3 regions of the Pantoea sp. CFCC18177 genome follow, and region 1 is predicted to be linked to each of the others. Evidence: riboswitches for the same ligand, from Rfam matches in the RefSeq annotation. Region 1 holds a riboswitch; each other region holds the start of a gene.

Region 1 (5,826 bases):
TGGAAATATCTGAAAAAGTATAAAGGCTTGCTGGATAAAACCGAGCATGCTCTGCACGAACACAGCATGTTCACCATCCTGGTGGGGCGCTTTGTCGGTCCGACCCGACCACTGATTCCACTGGCGGCGGGCATGCTGGAGCTGCCGGTACGCAAGTTCCTGCCGCCTAACCTGATCGGCTGTATTCTCTGGCCGCCCGCCTATCTGATGCCGGGTATTTTGGCGGGTGTGGCGATTGATGTGCCGCAGGCGGCGCAAGGAGGCAACTTCAAATGGCTGCTGTTGCTGGTTGCGGTGCTGGTGTGGCTGGGTTGCTGGCTGCTGTGGCGTTGGTATCGCAGTGGCAAAACGATCGATTGGGCGACCAAATATCTGCCGCTCGCCCGTCTGCGTTGGCTGGCACCGCTGTCGGCAGCCATCGGCGTGGCGGCATTTATTGCCATTCAATACCACCCGATGATGCCGATCTTCCGTCAGTTGCTGTGGAAGGTGTTCTTCGCTTAAGACTTTCTCACGCCAAGGATGGCGGCCGCTTCACTCTCACCGTTGATCAAACTTTCTGTGCTGCCATCCCAGTAAATCCGACCATCCACCACCACCAGGCTGCGTGGGGCAATCTGTTGCGCATCTTCCAGACTGTGCGACACCATCAGCAAGGTAATGTTGCGACTTTCGCACACCGAGCGCACCAGTTGCAGCATCTCACCGCGCAGTGCCGGATCGAGCGCGGAAAAAGGCTCATCCAGCAGTAAGATTGGCTGATTGCGCAGCAGGCAGCGCGCCAGCGCGACGCGTTGACGCTGACCGCCTGACAGCTGATCGGGTAAGCGCGTCAGCAGGCTTTGCAAACCGGTTTGTTCGGCGATGGCGGCGATCTGTTGCTGCTGTTGCGGCGTGAGTTTCAGGCCGGGGTGTAAACCCAATCCCAGATTCTGCTGCACCGTGAGGTGCGGGAACAGATTGTTCTCCTGAAACAGCATCGATACCGGTCGCGCCGAGGGGACGCTGCGCGTGTGATCGACGCCATTCATGATCAAGGTTCCCTGGCTGACGGGCAGGAAGCCGCCCAGCAGACTCAGTAAGGTGCTTTTACCCGCGCCACTGGGGCCAAGGATCGCCAGGCGCTCACCCGCCTGCGCCTCGAAACGGAAGCGCATCGGCAAGTGTTGGTACAGGTAGGTGAGGTTATTCAGTGTCAGCATGGCGACCCGGCAATTTTTCCATCAGAGTAAAGAGTAACAGGCACAGCAATAACAGCAGCAGTGCCGTGACGGCACCATCCTCACCGCGATAGGCCCCAATTTGCTGGAACAGATAGAACGGCAGGGTGCGGAAATCGGCGCTGCCAAACAGCGCGACCACACCGAAATCGCCGATGGAGAGCACGCAGGCAAATGCCAGCGCCTGGGCCAATGGGCGCTTCAGCGCGCGCAGTTCAATCATTTTCAGGCGATTAAACCCGGCAATGCCGAGCGAAGCACAGAGCTGGCTGTAACGCGTATTGATATCGCGCATCGGGTTTTCCAGCACTTTCATGGCATAAGGGATGGCGATCAACGCATTGGTGAAAATCACCAGCCCGTCGGCCCGCTGTGGCAAACCGACCGTGGCGTTGAACAGCAGGAAGAATCCACTGGCCAGCACGATGCCGGGCATCGCCAGAATCAGCATACCGCTCAGTTCCATCGCCTGAGCCGCCACCTTACGTTGGCGCTGGCGTAATTCTCGGCTGCTCCACAGCAGCATTATGGTCAGTATCACGCACAGCAGCCCGGCACCGAGCGCGATGCGCAGTGACGTCAAGGTCGCCTGCCACAGCGCAGGTTGTTGCAGCGCGCCCGCCACGCCGCCGCGTAAGCCATCAACAACCACTGCGGCTAAGGGCGGCAGGAGCAGCAAGAGCGCAAGGCCAATCAGTAGGGTATCGCTGATGCGTGCCTGCCAGGAATCCTGCGGGTCACGCCAACCGCGAATGTTCTGGCTGCCCGTGGGGATGGCTTTGCTAAAGCGCTGGCTTAACAGCACCAGCATTAAGCAGCAACCGAGCTGGAGCAGTGCCAGCAGCGCCGCCCGGCTGGGATCGTAATCGAAACTCAACGCCTGATAGATCGCCAACTCCAGCGTGGTGGCTTGCGGGCCACCACCCAACGCCAGCACCGTGGCGAAACTGGCAAAGCACAGCATAAAGATCAGCGCGGCGGTGGGCAGGATTTGGCGGCGCAACCACGGCCACTCCAGCAGACAAAACTGGTTCCAGCCACGCAGACCAAGCTGTGCGGCCAGCTGGCGCTGTTCACCGGGAATATTCTCCAGCGCCTGCAATAGAATGCGCGTGGCCAAAGGCAGATTGAAGAACACGTGCGCCAGCAGAATGCCCTGCAAACCATAAGGTGAGAAGCGGTAATCAAGGCCCAACAGAGCACAGAGTTGGGCCAGCCAGCCGCTGTGACCGTAGACGCTGAGCAGCCCGAACACCGCGACCAGCACCGGCAGCACCAGCGTCATGGCGCAAAGGCGTAGCAACAGCGTTCGTCCGGGGAAGCGACGGCGATAGAGCGCCCGCGCGAGCAAAATGGCGGGCAGCACGGAGAACAGGGCCGACAGCAGCGCCTGCTCAAAGGAGAACGCCAGCACATGATGCAGATAACTGTCAGTGAGCAGGGCGCACCAGTCTGTCACTGGCGCGGCCACGACCAGCGCGCCAAAGGCCAGCAGCGCCACCGCACAGAGTAGGAGTGCGATGGCCGTGCCAGGAATCAACCAACCGGGCATTATTGGCTAACGGCGCGTTGCCATGCGCTGATCCAATCGGCGCGATGGTCAGCAACTTGTGCAGGTGTGAACTGCAGCGCCGTCGCCGGTTTGGACAATGACTGATAACCCGCTGGCAGATCGCTTTTAATCACTGGATACATCCAGTTGCCGGTGGGAATGGTCTGCTGGAAGGCCGGAGAGACCATAAACTGCATAAATTGCTGCGCCAGTTTCGGTTGCTTGCTGCTGGCGAGTTGAGCTGCAACTTCCACCTGCAAATAGTGCCCTTCGCTGAAAGGTGCTGCCGCGTAGTTCTCTTTTTTCTCTTCAATGATGTGGTAAGCCGGAGAGGTGGTGTAACTCAGCACCAGATCGCTTTCCCCTTTCAGAAACAAACCGTAGGCTTCACTCCAACCCTTGGTGACCGTGACGGTCTTTTTTGCCAGCTTCTGCCAGGCGTCAGGTGCTTGATCGCCGTACACTTTCTGCATCCACAGCAGTAAACCGAGGCCTGGCGTACTGGTGCGCGGATCTTCATAAATCACGCGCCACTTCTCAGGGCTTTCCACCAACTCTTTCAGGCTTTTCGGCGGGTTCTTCAGCTTGTTCTTATCGTAAACGAATGCGAAGTAGCCGTAGTCAAACGGAATGAAGGTGTCGTTGTGCCAGGCATCCGGTAACTGGAGTTTGCTGGTGTCCACGGAGCTCTTGGCGAACAAGCCGGTTTTCTCGGCGGCCTGCACCAGATTATTGTCGAGACCCAGCACCACATCAGCTTTGCTGTTTTTGCCTTCCATGCGCACGCGGTTGAGCAGTGACACACCATCTTTCAGGGCGACATATTTCAGCTCGCAGCCACATTCAGCTTCAAAGGCTTTTTTAACCGCTGGGCCAGGGCCCCAGTCCGCAGAGAAGGAATCATAGGTATACACGGTGAGTACTGGTTTTGCGGCGAAAGCCGGGGCAGCAACCAGCAGGACCAGAGGCAGGACTTTGTTTAACACTTTGCGCTCCTTAAGGAGAATAATAAGTTCGAGTCGCAAAGGATCTGAGTTAATGGACATCTCAAATCCCTACGCCGGTATTAACCGGATCAGGTTCGACGGGTTTATCTCAGCCCGAAAAGGGCACCCCGTTGAGAACGGCCTAGTTTAGACACTTCTGTGACAGCGTGAAAGCCTCACAACTCCGGCGGCGCAAACCAGGCCGATTTAAAGTCAAACCAGCCGAGCGTGTTCAGGCGCACCCCACGCATACTGCGTTGACCTTCAAGCAATAACCAGTGGTGAAACAGCGGATGGATGAAGTCATTGTTGACCAGATGTTTGCTCCATTCGGCCAGAGGCAGGTTTTTTTGTCGCCACTGTTCAGCATCGGCTTGCCAGTCAATGGGCACACAGTGATGCATCAGCGGCAGCTCGTACAGTTGGGCAAACAGTGCGTAGTCCAGTGGTAACGTAAAATTGACGCTGCCGAGCCAGATATCGCTTTCACCCGCGCCCTCGAACCACGCTTCATAGCTGAGTTCTTGGGTAATTAGCTCAACACCTTGTTCCGCCAGTAGCGGACGTAACGCATTTGCGATGCCCTCATGTTCGACATGATGGCTGTACCAGCTCAGTGTCAGTTGCGTTAACCCTTCAGGTTTTGTGGCAGGCGTCAGGTCGCGACGATGGTGCCAGCGCGGCAGTAAACCGTACGCCGGGAACCAGTAGCGCTGATAACCTACTCCTGCATGGTTCAGCAGGGCGATGGGATTGAACAGATAGCTGACCCAGCGGCGAAAATGGGCATCGCGTCCACGTTCGGACCGCTGATCGTACAGCAGAAAATAGCAGCCTTCTTCAAGCCGGCTCTCTTCGGACTTCTCATCCGCGGTTTCACCCTGCAGTTTCACCCCGGCGTACACCAGTTCATCACTGATCTCAGGCAATACCCAAATAGACACATCATCAATTAAGGCGCGATAGCCAAAATAGTCATCCCAGGCGGCGATTTTTAGCTGTGTCTGCTGATTACGCACCACGCTGTAGGGTCCGGTGCCGATGGGTTGGCGTGAAAAATGGCGCAGCGTGGGCCATTCGCGCGGCAGGATCATGGCACTGACGCTAGCCAACAGCCAGGGCAACCAATCGTCAGGTTGGCTCAGGTGGATATCCAGCGTCCAGGGCGCCGGGGAATGCAAATTCTCGATATGGGAAAACAGCGGCTGGGTGCGCACGCGGTCCAGCGAGGCGATGATATCTTCCATCTCCAGTTCACGACCATGATGAAAGCGAATCGCCGGTCGCAAAAAGAATCGCCAGTGCAGCGGTGAGGTTTGCTGCCAGTGATGGGCGATATCCGGTTCGACTTCCCCCTTTTCCTCATTTACTCGCGTCAGGCCATTGAAAATTTGTCGCGCCAGATGGGTTTCAGAGCGACGCAGCGGCGAGCCGGGCAGCAGATTAGGCAATGGGCGGTAGTAGAGCACGCGCAGGATGTGTTTCCCCTGACGGAAACTGCGCCCAAGGTGGGCGGCGATCATCTGGCGCACCTGATCCTTGTCACCCACCAGTTGCACCAACTGCTCGATGCGATCCTGCTCCAGCAGATCCTCGGCGCGCTGCTGCTGGAGTGCCAAACCGGTGTAATTGAAACTTAAAGTGGAGCGTTTACCGCGCCCCGCCTCTGCCTGCCAGATCAGCCAACCTGCGGCCTGCATGGCATTGAGCAGGTTACGCATATGGCGTCGTGAACAGTGTAAAAGATCGGCCAGCTCGCTTAGTGTGGTTTCCTGATCCTGGCCCTGGCAGCTTTGCCACAGGCGGATGAACTGCTGTTGCAGTCGCGCAGAGGACATAAAAGGGGAACTCCTTCTCAGAATCGCTCAGTTTTTCCTGCCCCATATTAGAGGCATACTGCCCAGCAATGGAAGAGCGGGAGGCATTCAGCAATGAATGGCGCTCTGCCAGCGGTTCTGCCGACGTAGAACCTCTTTCTGAGTAGGGTGCATTTTCACCGCCAGCAGCGTTTTCTCTGCTGGCTTTTTTCGTTTTGCTGTGGAATCTTCTACCCTCTTTTCTGTTGTCC
Region 2 (5,826 bases), on a different contig from region 1:
AGTGCCACGCGCTGCCGCATCCCACCGGAGAGTTGGCTGGGCGGCGCGTTGGCCACCTCGCTGAGTTTCACCTGCTCCAACAGTGCTAAAGCGCGGGGGCGATTGGGCTTTTCACCGTTCAGACGCGCTGAGAGCATCACGTTTTCCAGCACCGTTAACCACGGATAGAGCAGATCCTGCTGTCCCATCCAGGCGACCTTGCCCGATACTCCCTCAACAGTGCCGTGCTCAGGTTGCAGCAAGCCTGCCACCAGTCGCAGCAAGGTACTTTTACCAATACCGCTGCGCCCGAGAAACACCGTGGTTTTTCCGCCGCGCAGTGACAGGTTTAGCCGTTCACACAGCGGGTTTTCTCCCCAGCCAAAGGTGACCTGGTTGAAACTGAGCGCGTTCATGGACGGCGCGCCGCTAAAATGGCGAGCTGGGTAAATCCGCGCTGCATCAGGTCTGACGCCGCCTTCGCCGCGCGGATGCCGCTGGCGCACACCAGCACGATGCGCTGATCCTGTGGCGGCTGCCAGTCTGCGATCCCCTGCGGCAAAATCCGTTCAACATGCGCTGCCACGCTATCCGGCGCTTCTTCAAAGCCGCGCAACTCGACAATACAGTCAGCGGCGCTGAGTTGCTGTTGATCGATAAACGGCACCGCCTGTTCCGGCTCCTCTGCTCCATCAAACCGGAACTGCCGAAAATGCCAGTTAACGAAATCACAGTTCACCACACACCCGAGCGGTGAAGGATGTAAATCCAGTAATACGCTCAGTGCCATTTGCGCCTGCATCGCACCCAACGTGGCCACGGCCGGTCCCATTACCCCTGCGGTATTGCAGTTGGCCGCCGAGGCAGGAAGTTGCGGAAACAGCGCACGATAACTCGGCGCACTGCCGCAGAAACCGCCGACATAACCCTGACGACCGAGCACCGAGGCGCTGATCAATGGGATGTTGCTCTGTAGACAGGCATCCGAGAGCGGATAGGTCACCGCGAAGTTGTCCGCTGCATCGATCACCAAATCGATATCCGTGAGGGTTTGCGGCAGATGGCTGGCGGTGATCGCATACCGAAATGCATCGATTTGCACCTCGGGATTACGCTGCTGCAACGCCTGCTGCGCACGCTCCGCTTTGCTGAATCCAATATCCTGCTGGGTAAACAGCGTCTGACGATGCAAATTGTGTAGCGCCACTTCATCGTCATCGCACAGGCGAAGATATCCGATCCCCGCTCCCACCAGCTGCGGCAGCAGCGTGGCCGCTAATCCGCCCGCGCCCACCACCAGCACGCGCGCCGCCGCCAGTTTCTGCTGCCCTGCGATGCCGATTTCTGGCAGCATCATCTGCCGTTGATAGCGTTCCATGGTGGCTCCTCAGCTCAGATTCGCCAGGCCGAAGATCGGCGTAGAGGCCGCTGCCATATCGCGCTTCTCCATCAAACCAGCACTACGCGCTGCCTGCCCCGCTTCAATCGCCAGACGGAAGCCGTTCGCCATGCCCACCGGATCGCCCGCTTTCGCCACAGCGGTGTTGAGCAGAATGCCATCGAAGCCCATTTCCATCGCCTGCGCCGCTTGTGAAGGGGCACCAATACCCGCATCAATAATCAGTGGGATATCGCTGAACCACGCGCGCATGGCACGCAGGCCGTCAATATTGCGCAGCCCCTGCCCGGAACCAATGGGGGCGCCCCACGGCATCAACAGCTCACAGCCCGCTTCCAGTAATTTTTCGCCGACAATCAAATCTTCCGTGGTATACGGGAACACCTTAAAGCCGTCTGCACAAAGAATGCGCGCGGCTTCCACCAGCGCGAACGGATCGGGCTGCAGCGTATCCGCATGACCGATCACTTCCAGCTTGATCCATGGCGTATTAAATAACTCACGCGCCATCTGCGCGGTGGTTACCGCCTCTTTCACCGTGTGACAGCCCGCCGTGTTTGGCAGCACCCGCACATCCAGATCGGTGAGCAGCTCGCGAAATGCCGCCCCAGCCGCGCCTTCACGCCGCAAACTCACGGTGATGATTTCAGTGCCTGAAGCCGCAATCGCCTGCTGCAAAATAGCGGGAGAGGGATAGCCAGCCGTCCCTAACAGAAAACGTGACTGCGGTGCGAAATCGTAAAACATGCTTCAACCTCCCTGCATCGGTGACAACACCTCTAACTGACAGCCCTCTTCCAGCGTTTGGCTACTGTACTGGCTCTTCGGCACGAACATGCCGTTGAAGGCACTGGCGACACAGGCGGCGTCAATTTGCTGTTCGATCAGCAATTCGCTAAGCGTGCTGGCCTCGGTGCTAATCGCTCGGCCATTAAGCAGAATGTTCATGGTGCTGCTCCCCAAAAATGCGCTGCATCAGCTGTTCTGCCAGCATCGGTGCCAGCAGAAAACCATGGCGATACAGGCCATTAAGATAGTAAGTGTGATTGTGATAACGGATTTCTGGCAGGTTGGCCGGATAAGCAGGACGCAGCCCACTGGCACTTTCCACCACGCGTGCTTCAGCTAATGCAGGATGGATGGCATAGGCAGCGCTGAGCAGCTCCATCATGGCGCGAGCGCTGATAGCACTGGCATCGTCGCTTTCCACCATGGTCGCGCCCAGCATGAAATGGCCGTCTCGACGCGGCACCAGATAGCAGGGAAAACGCGGATGCAGCAGACGAATCGGGCGCGAGAATTGCACCTCATCACTGTGCAGGATAACCATCTCACCCCGCACGGCGCGCAGGTGGCTTAGCTCACTCTTCGCATGAATCCCACGGCAATCAATCACCTGCCCATGAGGCTGCTGCGCATCAAAACGCACCCCGCGCTGCAACAGCTTTTCGCGCATTTCGGTGAGGGCGAGACGGGGATCGAGATGCGCCTCGCGTGTAAAGTACAGCCCACGGGCGAAACGCCCTTCCAGCATCGGTTCAATCTCAGCGGGAACGACCCACTGATGTTGTTCCGTCATGCGCGCAAAGCGGTTGAGTTCCTGGCTGTCGCGCGGCGGTGCCACCACCAGCGTACCCTGCTCTACAACGCTGTTGACGCGCTGCTGCCACCAGCCAGCGGAATGTTGCCCAAGGGTGATCACCTCCTGCGGCGCACTTTCAGATTCACACCAGGGAGCCAGCATGCCGCCAGCAAACCACGAGGCGGGTTGGCGCGTTTCATCGCCGATCACCTCGACGTCTTCACCACGCTCAGCCAGCAAGGTCGCCACGCACAGGCCCGCCACGCCGCAGCCTAAGACTGTCCAGCGGCTCACAGCCGTCGATCCGGGATACAAAGGGAGTTCACATCGGCCTCTCAGTTTTCGCTGAGACCCGCAGATACAGGAGGAGGGAAAGGGCGCGAGCAATCCTCTGCGCCAGACAACGCAACCTGTGCGCTGTCAGTCTTCCTACGCCAGTATCAACTGGGTCAGGTTCAAAGGGTCGCTAAGCCGCGCAGTGCGCTTTTAGCCTCTCAGTCTCTTTGGCGAGACTCCCCCGACGCGTCTATTTGTATTGCAGGTGCCGGTCGGCGTCAAGCGCGGATTGCGTCAGACCAGAAACGCATTTATCGCTACGCGCGCAATGTGGATTACAAACGTAACATATGGTATACAAACGCATTATTGCTACTTTCATGCGCAAAGAAATTACAGGTGATGTTGGGTTTATTATGAAAAATATTAGAGTTGCCTTTATTAAAGCCGGTTGGCATAAAGAGATTGTGCACAATGCGCTGGTGGGTTTTGAGCAGGAATTAAAAGCACAGAACGTTGATGCTGAATTAAAAGTACTGGAAGTGCCAGGCGCATTTGAAATGCCGTTGCTGGCAAAACGCCTGGCTGAAACCGGCAAATATGATGCGATCGTCGCCGCTGCACTGGTGGTTGATGGCGGCATTTATCGCCACGATTTCGTTGCGGCAGCAGTGGTAGATGGCCTGATGAACGTGCAATTGAGCACCAACGTCCCGGTCTTCTCTGTGTCACTGACGCCACATAATTTCCAGCCAGTAGACGTGCTGGAAAACTTCTACACCGAGCACTTTATTAAGAAAGGCAAAGAAGCCGCGCGCGCTGCGCTGGCGATTCATAATTTGTCGATCGATTAATAATCTTAAAAGAACACTTCATTATTAGGATGAAGTGTTCTTTTTTAAATTTAATACCCTCCCCTTTATCATTTTTATTCAAAAGTTTTCCCGAAAAACGCATAAGCCGTTACCTGCATTATTTCAACTTGCGTAAATTTTTGTCGTGAACAGAAAAATGTGAACAAAAACGCTTCACATTCATAGCATTCACTATACTGTATAGCACAGGCTATATTTTATTGAGGGATGACGATGTTCAAGACTAAGGTCGTATCGGTTGCCATGCTCGTGCTCGCACTGAGTGCCCCCGCTTTTGCTGCAGAAAAACTCAAAGTGGTCACCACCTTCACGGTGATTGCTGATATGGCCCGCAACGTGGCGGGAGATGCGGCTGAAGTCACGTCCATCACTAAGCCGGGGGCAGAAATCCATGAGTATCAACCCACGCCGGGCGATATTCGTCGTGCGCAGGGCGCGAACCTCATTCTGGTCAACGGGTTTAACCTCGAACTTTGGTTCAACCGCTTCTATCAACGCCTGAAAGGTGTGCCGGAAGTGACCGTCACGGCGGGCATTGAACCGCTTGGCATCACCGAGGGACCTTACAATGGTAAACCCAATCCGCATGCGTGGATGTCACCAGATAATGCACTGATCTACGTCGATAACATCCGCGATGCCTTACAAAAATACGATCCCGCTAATGCCACTGTTTATCAGGCCAATGCTGAACGCTATAAAGCGCAAATCCAACAAACATTGGCTCCGATGCGCGCAGCGATCGATCAGCTGCCAGAAAACCAGCGCTGGTTAGTCACCAGTGAAGGGGCGTTTTCCTACCTGGCGCGCGATTTGGGGCTAAAAGAACTCTACCTATGGCCGATCAATGCCGATCAGCAAGGCACACCGCAGCAGGTGCGCAAGGTGATCGATGCAGTGAAAGCTAACGCGATCCCCACCATCTTTAGCGAAAGCACCATCTCCGCCAAACCCGCCCAGCAAGTGGCACGTGAAGCGGGGATTCACTACGGCGGCGTGCTGTACGTCGATTCCCTTAGCAACAACGACGGCCCGGTGCCTACCTACATCGATTTACTGCGCGTCACCACGGACACCGTCGCGAAAGGCATTGCTGCCGGGAGCCAAAAATGACCCTTAACGTGCAAGATGTCAGCGTCACCTACCGCAACGGCCACACGGCGTTACGCCAGGCGTCATTCTCCGTGCCCGCGGGGAGCATCGCAGCGCTGGTTGGCGTCAATGGCTCCGGAAAATCCACGCTGTTCAAAGCCATTATGGGTTTTGTGCCGCTTTCAACGGGCCATGTGACGCTGGCGGAGATGCCCGCTAAAACCGCGTTGAAGCGCAACATCGTCTCCTATGTGCCTCAAGCCGAAGAGGTGGACTGGAGTTTCCCGGTGCTGGTGGAAGATGTGGTGATGATGGGCCGCTATGGATATATGAACATGCTGCGTATGCCACGCGTAGAGGACAAACGCAGCGTGGATGAGGCGCTGGCGCGTGTGGGCATGAGTGACTATCGCCATCGGCAGATCGGTGAGTTGTCCGGTGGTCAGAAGAAACGCGTCTTTCTCGCCCGCGCACTGGCGCAGAGTGGGCAGATCATCCTGCTGGACGAGCCGTTTACCGGCGTGGATGTGAAAACTGAAGCGGCAATCATCACGCTATTGCAGGAACTGCGCGATGAAGGCCGTACCATGCTGGTCTCCACGCACGATCTCAACGCTATCCCG
Region 3 (5,826 bases), on a different contig from region 1:
GGGCGTGACAGGCGGTGTACTGCTTCTACAAAGGCACCCGCGTGTTCAGGTGGTACATCGGGGTGAATACCATGGCCGAGGTTAAACACGTGGCCTTCACCTTTACCGAAGCCTTCCAGAATACCTGCGACTTCCTGCTCGATACGCGCTGGCGGCGCATACAACATGGAAGGATCCATATTGCCCTGCAGCGCCACTTTGTCACCCACACGACGGCGTGCATCAGCAATATCAGTGGTCCAGTCCAGACCCAGCGCATCACAACCGGTTGCCGCTATCGCTTCCAACCACTGTCCGCCGCCTTTGGTGAACAGCGTAATCGGTACACGACGACCTTCATTTTCGTGCAGCACGCTATCAACGATTTTATGCATGTAATACAGCGAGAACTCGCGATAATCACGCCCCGTCAACACACCGCCCCAGGTATCAAATACCATGACCGACTGAGCACCGGCTTTGATCTGGGCGTTTAGATACAGAATGACGCTGTCAGCCAGCTTATCGAGCAACTTGTGCAGCGTTTGTGGCTCGGCATACATCATCTTTTTGATTTTGGTGAAGGCTTTGCTGCTACCGCCTTCAACCATATAGGTTGCCAGCGTCCACGGGCTGCCAGAGAAACCAATCAGCGGGACTTCGCCTTTAAGGTTGTGACGAATGGTACGCACCGCGTTCATCACGTATCCCAGTTCCTGCTCGGGATCGGGAATCGGCAGCTTATCGACATCTGCGCGGCAAGTAATAGGATTGGAGAAACGCGGGCCTTCACCCGTTTCAAAATAGAGCCCCAGCCCCATCGCATCGGGAATGGTCAAAATATCGCTGAAGAGGATCGCCGCATCCAGCGCATAACGACGCAGCGGCTGCAACGTGACTTCACACGCCAGCTCCGCATTCTTACACAGCGACATAAAATCACCGGCCTCAGCGCGCGTGGCTTTGTACTCCGGTAAATAACGCCCGGCTTGTCGCATCATCCACACCGGTGTGACATCTACCGGCTGGCGTAACAGGGCGCGCAGATAACGATCGTTCTTCAGTTCACTCATAATGGGCTCTCTCATGCTAAGGCCGCCAGTGTAGCATTTTCACGAGGCGCTGGCGCGGCACAGGGCAACGGTATCTTCAATCAAACGACGGGCCACCGTCCCAGCCGGGGGTAACAGCGGAAGATCGTCATAGCGATACCAGCCCGCATCCAGTAACTCTTTGCCATCATGCTGCAACTCGCCGCCTTCGTATTCCGCCATAAACGCCATCATCAGAGAGTGCGGGAATGGCCACGGCTGTGAAGTGACATAACGGACGTTCTTGACCCGCACATTACTCTCCTCCATCACCTCTCGCGCCACGGCCTGCTCCAGCGTCTCTCCAACCTCAACAAAGCCAGCTAATACTGTGTAAATGCTGTTGCGGTGACGCGCATGATTGGCGAGCAATATCTCATCGCCTCGACGAATCGCGACGATTATGCAGGGAGCAATTTGTGGGTAATAGCGCTCACGGCAATGGTGACACAGGCAGGCAAATTCGCGTTTACTGAGATGCATTTCATGCCCACAGTAACCACACCAGCGATGGGAACGGTAAAACTCCGCCAGTTGTACACCGCGCCCAGCAATCTGGAACAAGCCGACATCTTCGTCGATAAGCTGGCGAACAGAGGCCATATTGTCAGGGCGTGATTCACGCACCAACCAGACATTTTCACCCTGCCATTCGCCAATCAATATGCCCGCGCTACCCACTAAGCCAAAATCGCTCGATAAGCCATGCGGCAGCTCACCTTGCGGCAACCAAAGTTTTTGCTCATGGCTGACAATCCACCAGCCAGCGTCTACGCTTGAGATCTCACGTTGCATCTTATTCGTTGTCCTTAGCGTCAAATGGCACGCTGAATCCTGATGTTAAGTGTCGAATAAACAACTATAACTCACTTGGAGCCCCATATGCTGACCCAGTTAGATGACCTGACAGAGCGTGTAGGTGGCGGTAATGAATTAGTCGACACTTGGTTGCGCGCCCGTCGACAGTTGCTCGTCACGTATTACGAGTTAATTGGCATCAAGCCGAATAAAGATGCGCTTTCAGCGCTGGATGAACAGGCACTGGATGCGTTTTGCCACAATCTGGTGGATTACCTCTCCACCGGGCATTTCAGTATTTACGAACGCATCATCAACGAAATGCAAGGTGACAGCCCGTTAATTGCCGCGTCTCAGATCTACCCCGCGCTCGAGGCCAACACCGATAGCATCATGCAGCTGTATGACAGCCATCTTCAGCAAGCCATCAATGATGATAACTGTGTTGAGTTTCAGAAGGCGCTCTCCGAAGTGGGTGAAGTACTGGAGTCACGTTTTACGCTGGAGGATAAACTGGTAAAACTGGCCTGGGATAACCAGCTGGCAAGCGTTCCGGTCGCCAATGAGAGCCCCATTGCACGTCCTGCTTAACCCCGAAAGATGTAAAAGGCTTGTTATTCCGAAAAAGCCCTCTTATGCTGAATGGGCTTTTTTTTATTGCCCTCTTTATGAGCGGCAAGTTTGTGGTTTAAGCGTAGCGTGCGCAGCCAGTTCACGCACGGACAGCGCGCAGGGACCGGAGCGTACACGAAGTACGTGACGGTCACGAGCACTGCCCAGGCGAGAAATGGCAAGCAAAGTAGCTTAAACCGCAAACGCACACCTTGTCGGAGTGCCCCCCGGGGCTGAGACCGTTAATTCGGGATCCGCGGAACCTGATCAGGTTAGTACCTGCGAAGGGAACAAGAGTAGACATAACCAGAACGATGCGTGTTGGCGCCCGGTATCGCTTCTGTTACTCCTTCCGAACTCTGGACAAGCAACTTCCCCTTAAATCAGGAAATTTGCTATGTCTGTTGCTAAAACTTCTCGTCGTGAACAACGTGCACAAGCGCAGGAATTTATTGATTCACTGCAAGGCACCGCTTTTCCCAACTCAAAACGTATCTGGATCACCGGTAGCCGTGAGGATATTCGTGTACCGATGCGCGAAATCCAGCTGAGCCCAACTCAGATTGGCGGCACCAGAGAGAACCCTAAGCTTGAGCCGAATGAAGCTGTGCCGGTGTATGACACCGCAGGTGCTTATGGTGACCCGGAAGCCACTATCGATGTGCATCAGGGATTGGCGAAATTGCGTGCCAGCTGGATTGCCGAACGTGATGACAGCGAAGCGATCCACCAGCTAAGTTCCAGTTATACCCAGCAGCGCTTGGCCGATGAGGGACTGGATCATCTGCGCTTTGAGCACCTACCCCAGCCACGCCGTGCGAAAACCGGCCGCTGTGTGACGCAGTTGCACTATGCTCGACAGGGAATGATTACGCCTGAAATGGAGTTTATTGCGGTCCGTGAAAACATGGGGCGCGAACGTATTCGTGGTGAAGTGCTGCTGCAACAACATCCCGGGCACAGCTTCGGGGCGCATCTGCCGGAAAACATTACCGCCGAATTTGTCCGCCAGGAAGTGGCCAGCGGTCGAGCCATTATCCCCTCCAACATTAATCACCCTGAATCTGAACCGATGATCATTGGCCGTAACTTTTTGGTCAAAGTGAATGCCAATATCGGCAACTCGGCGGTGAGTTCATCGATTGAGGAGGAAGTAGAGAAACTGGTGTGGTCAACGCGCTGGGGCGCCGATACCGTGATGGACCTCTCCACAGGCCGTTACATCCATGAAACGCGGGAATGGATTTTGCGAAACAGTCCGGTGCCGATTGGAACCGTACCGATTTATCAGGCGCTGGAGAAGGTTAACGGCGTAGCGGAAGATCTGAACTGGGAAATCTTCCGCGACACCCTGCTTGAGCAAGCCGAACAGGGCGTCGATTACTTCACCATTCACGCGGGCGTGCTGTTGCGCTATGTTCCGATGACCGCCAAACGTCTGACCGGCATTGTCTCGCGCGGGGGATCGATCATGGCGAAGTGGTGCCTGTCGCATCATCAGGAGAGTTTCCTGTATCTGCACTTCCGCGAGATCTGCGAGATCTGTGCGGCTTATGATGTTGCCCTCTCACTGGGTGATGGTCTGCGTCCAGGGTCGATTCAGGATGCCAACGATGAAGCGCAGTTTGCCGAACTGCACACCTTGGGTGAGCTAACGAAGATCGCCTGGGAATACGATGTGCAGGTGATGATTGAAGGCCCTGGCCACGTGCCAATGCAGATGATCCGCCGTAACATGACCGAACAGCTGGAGCACTGCCATGAAGCGCCGTTTTATACGCTCGGACCACTCACCACAGATATCGCACCCGGTTATGATCACTTCACATCAGGAATTGGTGCCGCGATGATTGGTTGGTTTGGCTGTGCCATGCTGTGCTACGTCACACCGAAAGAGCACTTGGGTCTGCCAAATAAAGAAGATGTGAAACAGGGATTGATCACCTATAAAATCGCCGCCCATGCGGCCGATCTGGCGAAGGGGCATCCCGGAGCCCAGATCCGCGATAATGCCATGTCGAAAGCGCGTTTCGAATTCCGCTGGGAAGATCAATTCAATCTGGCACTCGATCCGCACACCGCGCGAGCCTACCACGATGAAACCTTGCCGCAGGAATCAGGGAAAGTCGCTCACTTCTGCTCGATGTGCGGCCCCAAATTCTGCTCAATGAAAATTACTCAGGAAGTGCGTGAATATGCTGCTCGCCAGCAGGCAGAAGCGCAGCCGATTGAAATTGGCATGGCGCAAATGTCAGACGCCTTCCGTAGCCGTGGTGGTGAGATCTATCACGCCGCCGATGCCCTTAAAGAGGAAAAAGTATGACCGACGCCTTTCCGGCCACCGCCCCGAAACTGGGGCTGTATCCCGTTGTTGATAGCGTAGAGTGGATTAAACGCCTGCTGGAAGCCGGTGTGCGCACCCTGCAACTGCGTATCAAAGATTGCCAGGATCATGAAGTGGAAGATGCCGTGCGCGAAGCCATTGCGCTGGGTAAACAGTACCGCGCACGCTTGTTTATCAATGATTACTGGCGATTAGCGATCAAATACAACGCTTACGGTGTTCACCTTGGCCAGGAAGATTTGGACGTAGCGGATCTGCAGGCGATCCGCCAGGCAGGTTTACGTCTCGGTTTATCAACTCATGATGATGCCGAACTGGACCGCGCCCTGGCACTTCGCCCCTCTTATATTGCTTTAGGGCATATTTATCCGACGCAAACTAAAGACATGCCCTCCGCTCCGCAGGGCGTAATCGAACTCAAACGTCATCTGGCGCGATTGCAGGACGTGCCAACCGTCGCCATCGGCGGCATTTCACTGGCGCGGGTGCCGGAAGTGCTGGCCACAGGGGTGGGCAGTATTGCGGTCGTCAGCGCCATTACTCAGGCGGCTGACTGGCGTAAGGCAACACAAACGTTGCTCGACCTGGTTGAATCTGGAACCCAGCCTGCAGAGTTGATGTAACTGGCTGCAATAGAGTGATAAAGACCGGAATATGGCGCGAAGCCTGATTTTATAAGGCTAGCGCCTAAAGCTGACTTCGCTAAAGTGTGCCTGCCCGCTGCCGCTTGCAGTGGGCCAGGGCTGGTCTTCCTCTCTCCCCAGCCCTGCCTTTCCAACTTAATTCGTCAGGGAAGTGGCATGCAGCGTTTCAGCATTACAGGCCAGCATGGCCTGCTCCACCGCAGCACCCAGTTGGGCAATCGCCTGCTCAGTATGCTCGTTAATGGGCAAACCGTAATTCAGGCGCAGACAGTTACGATATTTTCCCGAGGCGGAAAACAACGACCCAACGGCGACCTGTATCTTCAGAGTACGCAGCTCAGTGTTAAGTCGAACAGCG

The links. Region 1 has a riboswitch for thiamine pyrophosphate ahead of thiB (thiamine ABC transporter substrate binding subunit). Riboswitches for the same ligand answer to the same signal wherever they lie in the genome.
Region 2: linked by a shared signal. The riboswitch ahead of ACPUC8_RS18940 (FAD-dependent oxidoreductase) and the one ahead of thiB (thiamine ABC transporter substrate binding subunit) in region 1 are both predicted to bind thiamine pyrophosphate.
Region 3: linked by a shared signal. The riboswitch ahead of thiC (phosphomethylpyrimidine synthase ThiC) and the one ahead of thiB (thiamine ABC transporter substrate binding subunit) in region 1 are both predicted to bind thiamine pyrophosphate.

Annotation. Positions count from the first base shown of each region.
Region 1 covers NZ_JBNBPL010000006.1:87,916-93,741, forward strand. The annotation lists gene ACPUC8_RS08240 (DedA family protein) at 1-504, shown strand, start outside; gene thiQ (thiamine ABC transporter ATP-binding protein ThiQ) at 501-1,202, opposite strand; gene thiP (thiamine/thiamine pyrophosphate ABC transporter permease ThiP) at 1,186-2,772, opposite strand; gene thiB (thiamine ABC transporter substrate binding subunit) at 2,772-3,758, opposite strand; TPP riboswitch at 3,807-3,899, opposite strand; gene sgrR (HTH-type transcriptional regulator SgrR) at 3,935-5,596, opposite strand.
Region 2 covers NZ_JBNBPL010000021.1:1,928-7,753, reverse strand. The annotation lists gene ACPUC8_RS18960 (ABC transporter ATP-binding protein) at 1-395, opposite strand, end outside; gene ACPUC8_RS18955 (ThiF family adenylyltransferase) at 392-1,357, opposite strand; gene ACPUC8_RS18950 (thiazole synthase) at 1,367-2,125, opposite strand; gene thiS (sulfur carrier protein ThiS) at 2,129-2,326, opposite strand; gene ACPUC8_RS18940 (FAD-dependent oxidoreductase) at 2,310-3,254, opposite strand; TPP riboswitch at 3,370-3,489, opposite strand; gene ACPUC8_RS18935 (6,7-dimethyl-8-ribityllumazine synthase) at 3,653-4,090, shown strand; gene ACPUC8_RS18930 (metal ABC transporter substrate-binding protein) at 4,325-5,224, shown strand; gene ACPUC8_RS18925 (manganese/iron ABC transporter ATP-binding protein) at 5,221-5,826, shown strand, end outside.
Region 3 covers NZ_JBNBPL010000041.1:6,036-11,861, forward strand. The annotation lists gene hemE (uroporphyrinogen decarboxylase) at 1-1,052, opposite strand, end outside; gene nudC (NAD(+) diphosphatase) at 1,092-1,865, opposite strand; gene ACPUC8_RS25235 (Rsd/AlgQ family anti-sigma factor) at 1,953-2,459, shown strand; TPP riboswitch at 2,687-2,787, shown strand; gene thiC (phosphomethylpyrimidine synthase ThiC) at 2,878-4,803, shown strand; gene thiE (thiamine phosphate synthase) at 4,800-5,447, shown strand; gene ACPUC8_RS25250 (aminotransferase-like domain-containing protein) at 5,604-5,826, opposite strand, start outside.